DNA from 2 places in the Psychromicrobium ferritrahens genome. Region 1 is predicted to be linked to the other one. Evidence: riboswitches for the same ligand, from Rfam matches in the RefSeq annotation. Region 1 holds a riboswitch; the other holds the start of a gene.
What was found. A riboswitch is a leader RNA that binds a small molecule or an ion and turns the genes downstream of it on or off. The one in region 1 is predicted to bind cyclic di-AMP.
Positions count from the first base shown of each region.

Region 2: it holds a riboswitch for cyclic di-AMP, as region 1 does, so the genes downstream of both, ABDK06_RS13395 (M23 family metallopeptidase) here and ABDK06_RS07305 (aggregation-promoting factor C-terminal-like domain-containing protein) in region 1, are expected to answer to the same signal.

Region 1 is NZ_JBDLLW010000001.1:1,586,966-1,592,497, forward strand. Features, by position in the region: gene ABDK06_RS07290 (sensor histidine kinase) at 1-245, shown strand, start outside; gene ABDK06_RS07295 (MFS transporter) at 274-1,518, opposite strand; gene ABDK06_RS07300 (MarR family winged helix-turn-helix transcriptional regulator) at 1,519-1,947, opposite strand; cyclic di-AMP (ydaO/yuaA leader) riboswitch at 2,103-2,243, shown strand; gene ABDK06_RS07305 (aggregation-promoting factor C-terminal-like domain-containing protein) at 2,292-2,948, shown strand; gene ABDK06_RS07310 (hypothetical protein) at 2,952-3,719, opposite strand; gene ABDK06_RS07315 (GNAT family N-acetyltransferase) at 3,793-4,362, opposite strand; gene upp (uracil phosphoribosyltransferase) at 4,334-4,969, opposite strand; gene ABDK06_RS07325 (nucleoside deaminase) at 5,022-5,468, shown strand.
Region 2 is NZ_JBDLLW010000003.1:297,413-302,944, reverse strand. Features, by position in the region: gene serC (phosphoserine transaminase) at 1-736, opposite strand, end outside; gene ABDK06_RS13400 (metal-dependent transcriptional regulator) at 922-1,620, shown strand; cyclic di-AMP (ydaO/yuaA leader) riboswitch at 1,728-1,901, shown strand; gene ABDK06_RS13395 (M23 family metallopeptidase) at 1,909-2,787, shown strand; cyclic di-AMP (ydaO/yuaA leader) riboswitch at 3,024-3,198, shown strand; gene ABDK06_RS13390 (C40 family peptidase) at 3,342-3,968, shown strand; gene ABDK06_RS13385 (NlpC/P60 family protein) at 4,068-4,856, shown strand; gene ABDK06_RS13380 (HNH endonuclease) at 5,082-5,532, shown strand, end outside.

The DNA of each region.
Region 1 (5,532 bases):
ATGTGGAGGGGGGAATGCTGCGGCTCGGTGTACGAGACAACGGTCCAGGCATTCCGAAGGACTTCCAGTCCGATATCTTTGATCGCTTCTCCCGGGTCGATGTGGCTCGCTCCGGCCACGATGGAACCACCGGACTGGGACTTTCCATCGTGCACGCCATCGTGCAGGCTCACGGCGGGAAGATCACTTTGAAATCCGAACCTGGAGACACTGAGTTCATGGTCGATCTTCCCCGCGGCCACTGAACCAGCGACCGCACCGTCGCTGCGGAAATCAGGCCTTGACGCGATGGGGCAATAGCGAACCGACCTGGCTGCGCAGCGTGGTGTGATTGCGCTTATTGAGCACGGAGAGCGCTATCGCTCCGGCCAGCAGAGCGGCCAGCCCGCCAACGATGAGTGACCAGCGCGGGCCGAAGAGCGTGCCGATCCAGCCGACCAGCGGGGCGCCAATCGGCGTACCGCCCTGCATCACCGCCATATAGACAGCTAGCACCCGACCGCGCATCGCCGGATCGGTGGTCAGCTGAATGGTGGTGTTACAGACATTCAGGAAGGTCATCGAGGAAAGGCCGATTGGAACCAGGGCGATCGCAAAGACCCAGTAATTCGGGGCGAACGACGCCAGTATGGTGAACACTCCAGTGGCGAGGGCGCCGCCCACCACATAGGCCATCCGCACGCCCTGGCGACGCGCCGCCAGCAACGCGGCGGAGAGCGTGCCGACCGCCATCACGGTGCCGAGCAGCCCGTACTCTCCCGGCCCGAGGCCGAAGACCGAGGTGGCCATCATGGCATTGGTGATCTGGAAATTCATGGTCAGGGTTGCCACCAGGCTCACCAGCACCATGATCATCATCAGATCGGGGCGCTGCCGGATATAGTGCAGTCCCTCCCGGATCTGCCCCTTCCCCCGCGGCGTGCGGGCGGCGGGGTGCAGTTCCGTCACCCGCATCTTGGCAAGGGAAATGATCACGGCGGCAAAGCTCGCCGCGTTGATCAAGAACGCCGGCCCGGTTCCGATCCAAGCGATCAGCAGCCCGGCGAGTCCCGGCCCGGCCAACCTGGCCAAATTGAATGAGGTCGCATTGAGCGCCACCGCGTTGGGCACGTCATCCGATTCGACCACCTCGGAGACGAAGGCCTGCCTCGAGGGGGCGTCAATGGCGCTTCCCACGCCGAGCAGCAGTGCGAGCAGGTAGACATGCCAGAGTTGAACGGTGTTGGTGACCACCAAGAGCCCCAGGATCAAAGCACAGAAGCCCATGCAGGATTGCGTGATCAGGAGGATCTTGCGTTTGGAATAACGGTCTCCCAGCAGTCCCGCCCAAGGGCCGAGCAGCAAGATGGGAAGGAATTGCAGACCGGTCACGATCCCCACCGCGGTTCCCGATTGGTTCGTCAGAATGGTCAGAACTAGCCAGTCCTGGGCCACTCTTTGCATCCAAGTGCCAATATTGGAGACCAGTGCCCCGGAGACCCAGAGCCGGTAGTTGAAGACCTTCAGTGCACTAAACAATTATTTCGCGCTCATTTTCTGCAGTATCGCGGCTGCTTCACGCAGCACTTTGCGTTCCTCGGCACTCAGCCCGGCCAGTCGCCGCTCAAGCCATTCGGTACGGCGCTGCCGGGTATCCCGAAGCACCTCCCGGCCTGCGTCAGTCAGTTCGACCAGGATCTGGCGGCCGTCGCTGGGATCCGACTGTCTGGTGACCAAACCGCCGCTCTCCAGGGCATTGATCATCCGGGTCATTGAGGGCGCCTGCACATGTTCCCGATCAGCGAGCTGCCGGAGAGTTTGCCGACCGTCGCTCAAGATCGCCAGCACGGTGAACTGCCCCGGGGTGACGCTCTCGCTGGTCGCTTCGGCGCGCAGCCGCCGTGAAGTGCGCATCACGGCCATTCGAAGCTGCACCGCGAGAGAAGGCGACTTTTGAGCTGAATTCACAATACTTAGCATAAGTCATTACCTTTGCTAAGTAAATTAGAGATTCTGCACTCCGTTACCTAAATGTGACTTATCCAGGTGGCTCAGGTATCGTTGAGAGGTGCGCAGCATAAGCCGCGCACCTTTTCGGAGAGACGCCGAGCTCTGCCACTCCGGACGGATAACAGCAATTCTGGCAGAGACGGGGGAACCACTTTCGGTCATCTTCAGATGGCCTTGGGGTGAAGCCCTGCAGCGCAGGGCCGGCTTTCTCAGCCGAATCCGACAGCTCACCTCGCAGGCAAAAGAGAGGCAAGCCAGTGGCTCAACGCGCCCATCAGTCACGCACTCATCGTGCACGCCATGTGGCAGCACCCCAAGAGGGGTCCCCGAGATCCCGCCGAGGCAAAGCCGCCGGACGGCGTCGCGCAGCTGAGAAGTCCAATCTCAGCCTGCTCTGGGACGCCACTCCGAAGCTCCCGGTTCAGCAGGTCGCAGCAGTCGCGGTAGCAGGCGTTCTGGTAGCGGGCGTCAGTGCCTCTCAGCAGAGCACGAGCATCTCCGCTCCGGTGCCGGCGGCCCAGAATTCACACACGCAGACCGTTTCCGCCGCTTCCGACGCCGAGGTGGTTTTCAGCCGGGTGAGTGCAAGCTCAAAGCTCGCATCCGGCACGCCCGATGCTGACGCGACGGCAGCCGACATCAAAAAGATCAATGACCCACAAGCAGCCCAGACCTTCGCGGCCGCTAAACTGGCTGGCTTCGGCTGGGGGCAGGACCAGATGAGTTGCCTACTGCCACTGTGGACCAAAGAATCCAGCTGGCAGACCACAGCGGAAAACCCCTCGAGCCTGGCCTATGGCATTGCACAGTCGCTGCCCGCGGAGAAGATGGCGAGCACGGGCGCCGATTACCGCACCAATTACAAAACCCAGATCAGCTGGGGACTGGGTTACATCAAAGAACGCTACGGTTCACCCTGCGGCGCCTGGGGACATTCCCAGGCCACCGGGTGGTACTGAGCTTCAGTAGAGAACCTTCTGGCTCTTGAATTTGTAGTACTCGGTCGAGGGCTTGAGCCAGATCAGCACCAAAGCCGCAATCGAGACCAGCAGCGTCAGAATGCCGAAGATCAGGTTATCCCAGAACATCATCTTGCTCACCAGACCGGAAATCAGCGAATAGATCCCGCCGATGATTCCGATACCGGCAAAAACCGTGGCGACGACGCGCGCCCAGGACTTGCCTGCGTTGTTCACCAGCGCCATCCAGATCCACAGTGCTGTACTGATCACCAAGCTGAAGATCGCGGTACCATAAGCAGCCGCTTGAGCTATCGACTTCGCAGACTCGTAGCTGCTCCCGCTGAGTTCAGAAGTATTGGCCTGGGAGAGCGCTAAATCGAGCACTCGATCGATCTGGAACAGCGAGAAGATGCCGCCTAAAAGAGCCAGCGCTGCTCCGACGAACATCAGAATCACGGCGTTCTTCAAGGTCGCAGGCTTCTCCACCGGAGGAAGCTGAGAGTACCCCATGGGGCCGCTCGGGTAGGCCTGGAACTGCTGCCCATAGGGCGCTTGGCCGTACTGGGCCTGCGGGTACTGAGATGGCTGGTTCTGACCGTACTGCGGCGGTTGATTTTGGCCGAACTGCGGCGCTGGTGGCTGGCCGAACTGCGGCGGTTGATTCTGGCCGTACTGCGGAGCCTGACCCGGCTGCTGCGGATTGGGTTGCTGCGGATTGGGTTGCTGTGGGGGCAACTGAGGGTTGCTCGGGGGCTGAAATTGGTCCATTCCTAGAGCCTAGCCCACGCCCTCTCGACTGCGCCTCCCGATATACAACCCTCAGTCCTTTGAAGGAGGGCGCTCAGCTAAGCAAAAGTTTGTACCACTGGAAGGGCTTCCCGGTGACTTCGTGCGGCTCAAGCGGTCCGAAGGGAAACCAGCCCAGCTTTCGGTAGAGTTGCTGGGCGGCCCGGTTATCCTCCAAAACCCTCAGCACGAGCCAACGATCTCCGGCCGCGCGCCGGGCCTGCGTGAAGCTGGACAGCAGGCTTTGAGCGATCCCCCGGCCTTGTGCCCGGGGTGCGACGGCGAGCAGCGAGAGATAGCCACTGGGGCCATCGGCTTGCGGGATCAGCAGCGCAAACCCGCTCTGACCAGCCGAGTCCTCGGCTAACAGCAGAATGCCACCGGGGAGCCTGAAGTTCTCCCGCAGCCGGTCGATCTGCAGCTCCAGGCCAGCCGGGTCCGCGGTGGCTCCGTCTCGACGCAGAATCGCTTCCCGCCAGAGTGCGACGCAGGCTTCGACGTCCTCAGCGCCGCCGTAGCGCAGGGCGTGTCCGGGAGCCGCCAGAGTGGAGATCTCGGCGTTCCCGGCGTCCTTCGATTCGTGCGGGGGCAGCGGTTCAGCCGACGACGCCGTAGAGCCGGTCACCCGCATCACCCAGGCCGGGAACGATATAAGACTTTTCATTGAGGCCTTCGTCGACCGAGGCCAGCACGATGGTGACATTCGCGCCTTCGTGCTGCTCGCGGAGGGCCTCGATGCCTTCCGGTGCACCGAGCAGGCAGATGCAGGTGATGTCCATCGCGCCGCGGTCGAAGAGGAACTTAATGGCTTCTTTCAGAGTCCCGCCGGTGGCGAGCATCGGATCCAGCACGTAGACCTGACGCCCGGTGAGGTCGTCGGGCAGCCGTTCGGCATAGGTGATCGCCTCAAGAGTCTCCTCATTGCGCGCCATACCGAGGAATCCGACCTCTGCGGTGGGCAGTAGCCGGGTCATCCCCTCGAGCATGCCGAGGCCGGCGCGCAGAATCGGCACCACGAGCGGGGTCGGCTTGACCAAGCCCGTGCCCACGGTCGAAGTGACTGGCGTCTCGATGTTCACGTCTTCAACCCGGACGTCGCGAGTGGCCTCATAGGCCAATAGGGTCACCAATTCCTCGGTGAGCAGGCGGAAAACCGGCGAGGGAGTGTTCTTATCCCGCAAGACGGTGAGTTTATGGGCAACCAGGGGGTGATCAACGACCAGTACACGCATAGCTAAAAGCTACCATTGAGTGGTGACTGTCGGTGCTGCTTTCGATTCCTGGATGGGCCTGGCCCTCTCCGAGGCCAGGGCAGCCCTGGCGACCTCCGATGTGCCGATTGGCGCAGTGGTTCTGGACGGCGCCGGCCATGTCATCGGGGTAGGCCGCAACCGGCGGGAAGCCGATCAGGATCCGACGGCGCACGCCGAGGTGCTCGCCATCCGAGCGGCAGCCTGGGCACTGGGCAGCTGGCGACTGGATAACTGCACCTTGGTGGTCACCCTTGAACCGTGTGCGATGTGCGCCGGGGCGATCGTGCTGGCCAGGCTGCCACGAGTGGTCTTCGGGGCCTGGGATGAGAAGGCCGGCGCTTCCGGTTCGGTTTTCGAGGTGTTGCGCGAGCGCCGACTCAATCACTGGGTCGAGGTGTTTCCAGGGGTGCGTGAAGCGGAATGCGGTCAATTGCTCAAGGACTTCTTCGCCGCTCAGCGCTCCGGCGAAATGCTGTGACACCCAGGGTCGCTTTGAGCTGGTCATCACGGCACGAGATTTCACGGAGATGGGTTCACAGCAC
Region 2 (5,532 bases), on a different contig from region 1:
GCCGGGAGTTATCGATTGCGGTCTGCAGGTTCAGGAAATCGGGGATCCAGCGTTCGCTTGCGTTGATCCGTGCGGCTCGCTCCAGAGCAGCGGGGGAGAATAGCCCGAGCCAGAGCCCGCCGTCTGAAGCGAAATTCTTCTGCGGCGCGAAGTAGTAGACATCGCTTTCGGCGATCTCCACGGCGAGCCCGCCAGCCGCTGAGGTGGCGTCGATCAGGGTGAGCGAGCCTTGATCGCCGCCAGTGACGCGTTGCACGCTCGCAGCCACGCCGGTTGAGGTCTCATTATGTGGCCATGCGTAGACGTCGACGCCGGGCTCCGCCACCGGGCTGGGGCGGCTGCCTGGGGCCGAGGTGATGATCGAGGAGGCCTCGAGGAATGGCGCTTTATCGGTGGCCGCTGCGAACTTGGAGCCGAATTCGCCGAAACTCAAGTGCTGGGCTTTTCTTTCCACCAGGCCGAACGTCGCGACGTCCCAGAACGCCGTAGAGCCGCCCACCCCGAGGACCACTTCGTATCCTTCGGGGGCTTTGAAGAATTCAGCCAGTCCGGAGCGGATATCACCCACCAGGTTCTTCACCGGGGCCTGACGGTGTGAGGTGCCCAGAATGGTTCGTTCGGCGGCTTGCAGAGCTTCCAGCTGTGCCGGTCGGGTTTTTGACGGACCGGCACCGAAGCGGCCGTCCTGAGGCAGCAGATCGGCCGGAATGCGGAGGAATGCGGGGGCGTCGGTCACGTGGATCTCCCAAAAAGCACAGGTTCGAAGATGCCCCAGCGTGAGGGGCAGGTTCGGTCTTGGACAGGTGGCTGTCTTTATTCTGCCATCAGCTTGAGCGCTGAGGATTTTCTGCGACTCAGCAGGCAGGATAAGTTAGATATAGGTTTTGAGCGTATGGCGGCGATGCAAGGGGTGTTATTCAGGTGACTGCTGATTTAGTCGACACTACAGAGATGTATCTCAAGGCGATTCTGGAGCTTGAGGAAGAGCTCATTGTGCCTCTTCGCGCGAGGATCGCTGAGCGATTGCATCATTCCGGGCCTACCGTATCGCAGACCATCGCGCGAATGGAGCGAGATGGTCTGGTCATCGTCTCCGGTGATCGGCACCTCGAACTCACTGAGCTGGGTCGTGAACGAGCCACCAGCGTGATGCGCAAACATCGGCTCGCCGAGCGCTTGCTCTCCGACGTGATCAAGTTGGACTGGGCCTATGTGCACGAAGAGGCTTGCCGCTGGGAGCACGTGATGAGCGAACAGGTCGAAGCCAAATTGTTCGAGCTATTGGGGCATCCGGAGGATTCACCGTATGGCAATCCGATTCCGGGGCTGGAGTCCTTCGGCGGGCACAAGGCGCGGGAGTTCACCGACGGGGTGGTGAATATGGTCTCTGCGATGGAGAAGTACACTCCGGATTCCAAGGTCACCATTGGCAGGCTTTCGGAGCGGATCCAGGTCGATCCGGAATTGCTCGGTCAGCTCGACGAGGCCGGGCTGAAACCTGGTGCGAGGATTTCACTCGAGCAGGTCGGGGAGTACATCTCGGTTCGAGTGCCCGGTGTGGAGGGTGCCTTGGAGCTGCCGCCCGAAGTCGCCGTGCATGTCTTTGTCTCCATTGACTGAGCCGTATAACGAATTGTTATCAAACTGCTCGATGACGTATGATTTAGTTTCGTCGCCGTAATCTTTTGGCGTTATCCCAACCAGCACTGAGCCTTGCCTCTGGTTGCGGAGAATAAGCAGTTCAGGCAAGGACGGGGGAACCATTACCGGCCGGTTGAATAACCGGTCTTGGGGTGAAGTCTTCGGTCAAAGCAAGCGTAAGCAACGAAAGACCGAAGGCCGGATCGCTCTCTAGATCCGAATCCGACAGCTAACCTCGCAAGTGATTCAAGAGAGGAAACTGGCTCTTTGAGCGTTTCAGCACCACAACAGCACGGCAGGCGTAGTGCTGCTCGAGAAGCCCTCGCAGCGCCCTCAATCGAACTTCAGAGCAGGCCGCGAGACGCCGCTCGCCGCGCTCGTCAGCGCGTCGAGCTGAGCCCCGAGATCCTTCCGATGCCGTCGGCGCCCGTTCCGACTCGTGGCCGCCGCAGCGCCGCGCTCAGCACGGACGTTCGCAAAGCCACGGCACTCAGATCCCCCAAGATCGCGCAGCGCAGCGGCTTGGTGCTCGCTGCGGCGTCGCTCTCCTTGGCGGTTCTGGTGCCCGGTACCGCAGCGACGTTCGCCCCAGCCGCCGCCCAGAGCAGCGCAGGCAGTTCCGCAGCGGTTTCCGCGGATGCCACTGCTGAATTGAGCTTCAGCCGCCCAGGCTCGACCGGGAGCCTGGATCCGGACAGCAAATTGCATGAGGCGCTGAGCGTCTCGGCGGCAAAGGTCACCCCCGCCGCCGCCAAGGGAAGCCTGGCGGCTCCTTTGACCAAGCTCGTGCCCACCTCACCTTTCGGCTATCGAGTCAATCCGCTGACCGGGGCGATGGGTGAACTGCATACCGGACAGGACTTCGCGATAGCCTGCGGCACCGATGTTTTCGCAGCTGCTGGTGGCACTGTGACTTTCGCCGGTTGGCACAGCGGAGGCGGTGGCAACCGGGTGGTGATCGATCATGGAAATGGTTTATCGACGTCCTATAACCACAACAGTTCTCTCGTGGTGAAGGTGGGGCAGAAGGTGAGTCGCGGAGAACTCGTGGCGCTGAGTGGAACCACCGGTGCTTCTACCGGATGTCACGTGCACTTCGAGGTGATGGTCAATGACAAAACAGTTGATCCAATGGGCTGGCTCTAAATAATTTTCACAATCTTTACACTGCTGATTTCAGGGCCTGATCGCGAATAAAACTGCCGGTCAGAGCAAGACTCCGGAGTGGATTAATTACCGGATTGTCACGGCTGTTTCCGAAATATAACTTTTCCGTGATCAGAATGTGACATTCCCCCGAACCTCATGTACCGTTGTTTTTGCGCCAAATTTTGTAGGAAGTTGGCGCTCTCGGGTAGATAGCCTAACTCTGCCATTACCTCGAGATCCGTTCGCAACATTCGTCTGGCAGAGACGGGGGAACCACATGCGGGCTTCTTCAATGAAGTCCTTGGGGTGAAGCCGCAGAAGTTCATCGGTCAATCTGATGAGTCAATGCGGCCGGGTGACTCCCATCCGAATCCGACAGCTTACCTCGCAGGCTTTGGGAGAGGTTAAAAGTGTCTTCAAAGGCATCTATCGGTCGCCACCGCGCGGCCACTGTCAGTAGCAATCGCCTGAGTGAAATTTCAAAAGCGGTTTCTTCAAATGCTGGCAGCTTTGGTCGTCAGGCAGCTGTTGTTGCCGTGGCCACTGGGCTTGTGACGAGCTTCGGAATCCCGGCTTTGGCCGCGAACACCGATGGCACCGCAGCTCAGGACGCAGCATCCAGTCGGACGACTTCCGACGTCGCTCAGGTTGTTTCAGCAGCCAAGAATCTCACTCTCAAGTTCCAGCAGCCCGCAACCGCCTCAAGCCTTGAGCTCACCCAGGTGGATGCGCAGGCTCAGGACGTGAAGCCGGCCTCGCAGCAGGTTGAGCAGAGCCAGGCCAAGGCGCCGGCCGCCGCTCCCGCCAAGGTCGCATCGCCCGATAAAGCTACCGTAGGATCCGGAAAGCTCTCCGGCGTCGCCGCAGTTGCTTACTCCGGCATCGGACACGCTTATGTTTTCGGTGGAACCAGCCCGGTGACCGGTTGGGACTGCTCAGGCTTCGTGCAGTGGGCTTATGCCCAGGCCGGCATCTCGATCCCGCGCACTAATCAGTGGGGCGTGATGGTCCAGACTTCCACACCTAAGCCGGGCGACCTGGTCGTTCAGAACGGTGGCTCCCATGTGGCAATCTACGTTGGAAACGGTATGGAGATCGGTGCTTTGAACCCCTCCGACGGAACTCAGCTCACCTCGGTGACCGCTGTGGGCTCCGCTGTTTTCTACACCATGCCCTAATCACTTGAGAAGCGGGCGCGGAGGCTCGCAGACAAAAACCTCCGTGTCATGAACGCAAACACATCGCATCGTAGCCAAGAGGAATTGAAAGAGAGACCCATGAGCAATCGTGAAGGGATCGCACGGCACCGAGCAGAGGTCGCTAAGACCAGCTCGATAGCAGTTATTGCCAAAGCCGTCAGCGACAACGCCGGTGGGGTCGGTCGTCAAGCTGCGGTTATTGCGGCAGCATCCGGTCTGGTGCTGACCACGGGGATCGCGGCCAACGCGGCACAGCCGACCGATGTCGAGCGTGACAGCAATACCTCCACCCTGAAGATTCAGAACTTGTCGCAGGCCGTCACGGCCTCTTCGAAAGTTCAGATCACTTTCCAGAGCCCGAAGGCTTCGTCTTCGACACCGGCCGCTGAGTTGAACGCTCCTGCCGTTGAAGCTCAGAGCAATAGCACCACCGCGGTAGCTGAGAAGCCTGCGGCCGCTGCTCAGGCAGTGCCGGCTGCTGCCCCTGCCGCTCCGCAGGCCACGAAAGCTGCTCCGACTGCTTCCAAGAGCGGTATCGGCGCGACCATTGCTGCAGCGGCTTACGCTCAGCTGGGAGTCGCTCAGGACTGCACCGCGCTGGCCAGTAACTCCCTGGCCGCCGCTGGCATCTTCTATCACGGCTGGCCGTCGGGTTATCTTTCACTGGGGCGCACCATCAGCCAGGGTGAAGCACAGCCGGGCGACTTGGTCTATTACAGCAGCAACGGTTTCGGTGGACAGCACATCGCGGTTTACGTAGGTAATGGCATGGCTGTGCACGGTGGCTGGAGCGGTGGCACCACCGCGCTGTTCTCGGTGAACATCAGCAGCGGCGCTCCTACCGCGTTCATCGCTATCGGGCACTAGTACCTGAGAGTTTTGACTGGAGTCCCACACCGTACGGTGTGGGACTCCAGTGCTTTAACGTTGCGTCCAGGTGAATTCTTTCCGACACGTGCTGGCGGAGCGGTGCAGAATTCGCTGATTCATGGGTGTTCCGCCTAGGCTTGTCTTGAGTTCAAGACTCGGGGCTGCGACAGGGCAGCCGGCTCCGCCGAAACGACTCCGGGTCAGCGAAGAGGAACTACGTCTATGCGTACTCTTGTTCTGAATGCTGGATACGAACCCCTTGCGGTTGTTACCTTCCGCCGGGCATTGATCCTTGTCCTCGCGGGCAAAGCCTCGGTTTTAGCCGAAGGCGACGACCCCGTGGTGGGTGCCCAGGACATTCTGGGTCGCCCCTCGGTGATTCTGCTCAATCGCTATATTCGCTTGCCGTATAACCGCCAGACGCCGGTCAGCCGGCGTGGTGTTCTGCGGAGGGACGATCATCGCTGCGGTTACTGCGGAAAATCCGCCAGCACGATAGATCACATTCAACCCAAATCTCGCGGCGGCGCTCATAGCTGGGAGAATCTGGTGGCCTGCTGCTTGAGCTGCAATAACCGCAAGGGAGATCACACCCCCGCAGAGATGAATTGGCAGTTGCGGCTGACTCCGCGGCCGCCACGCGGCGGGCACTGGCAGATTCGAGAACTGGAGA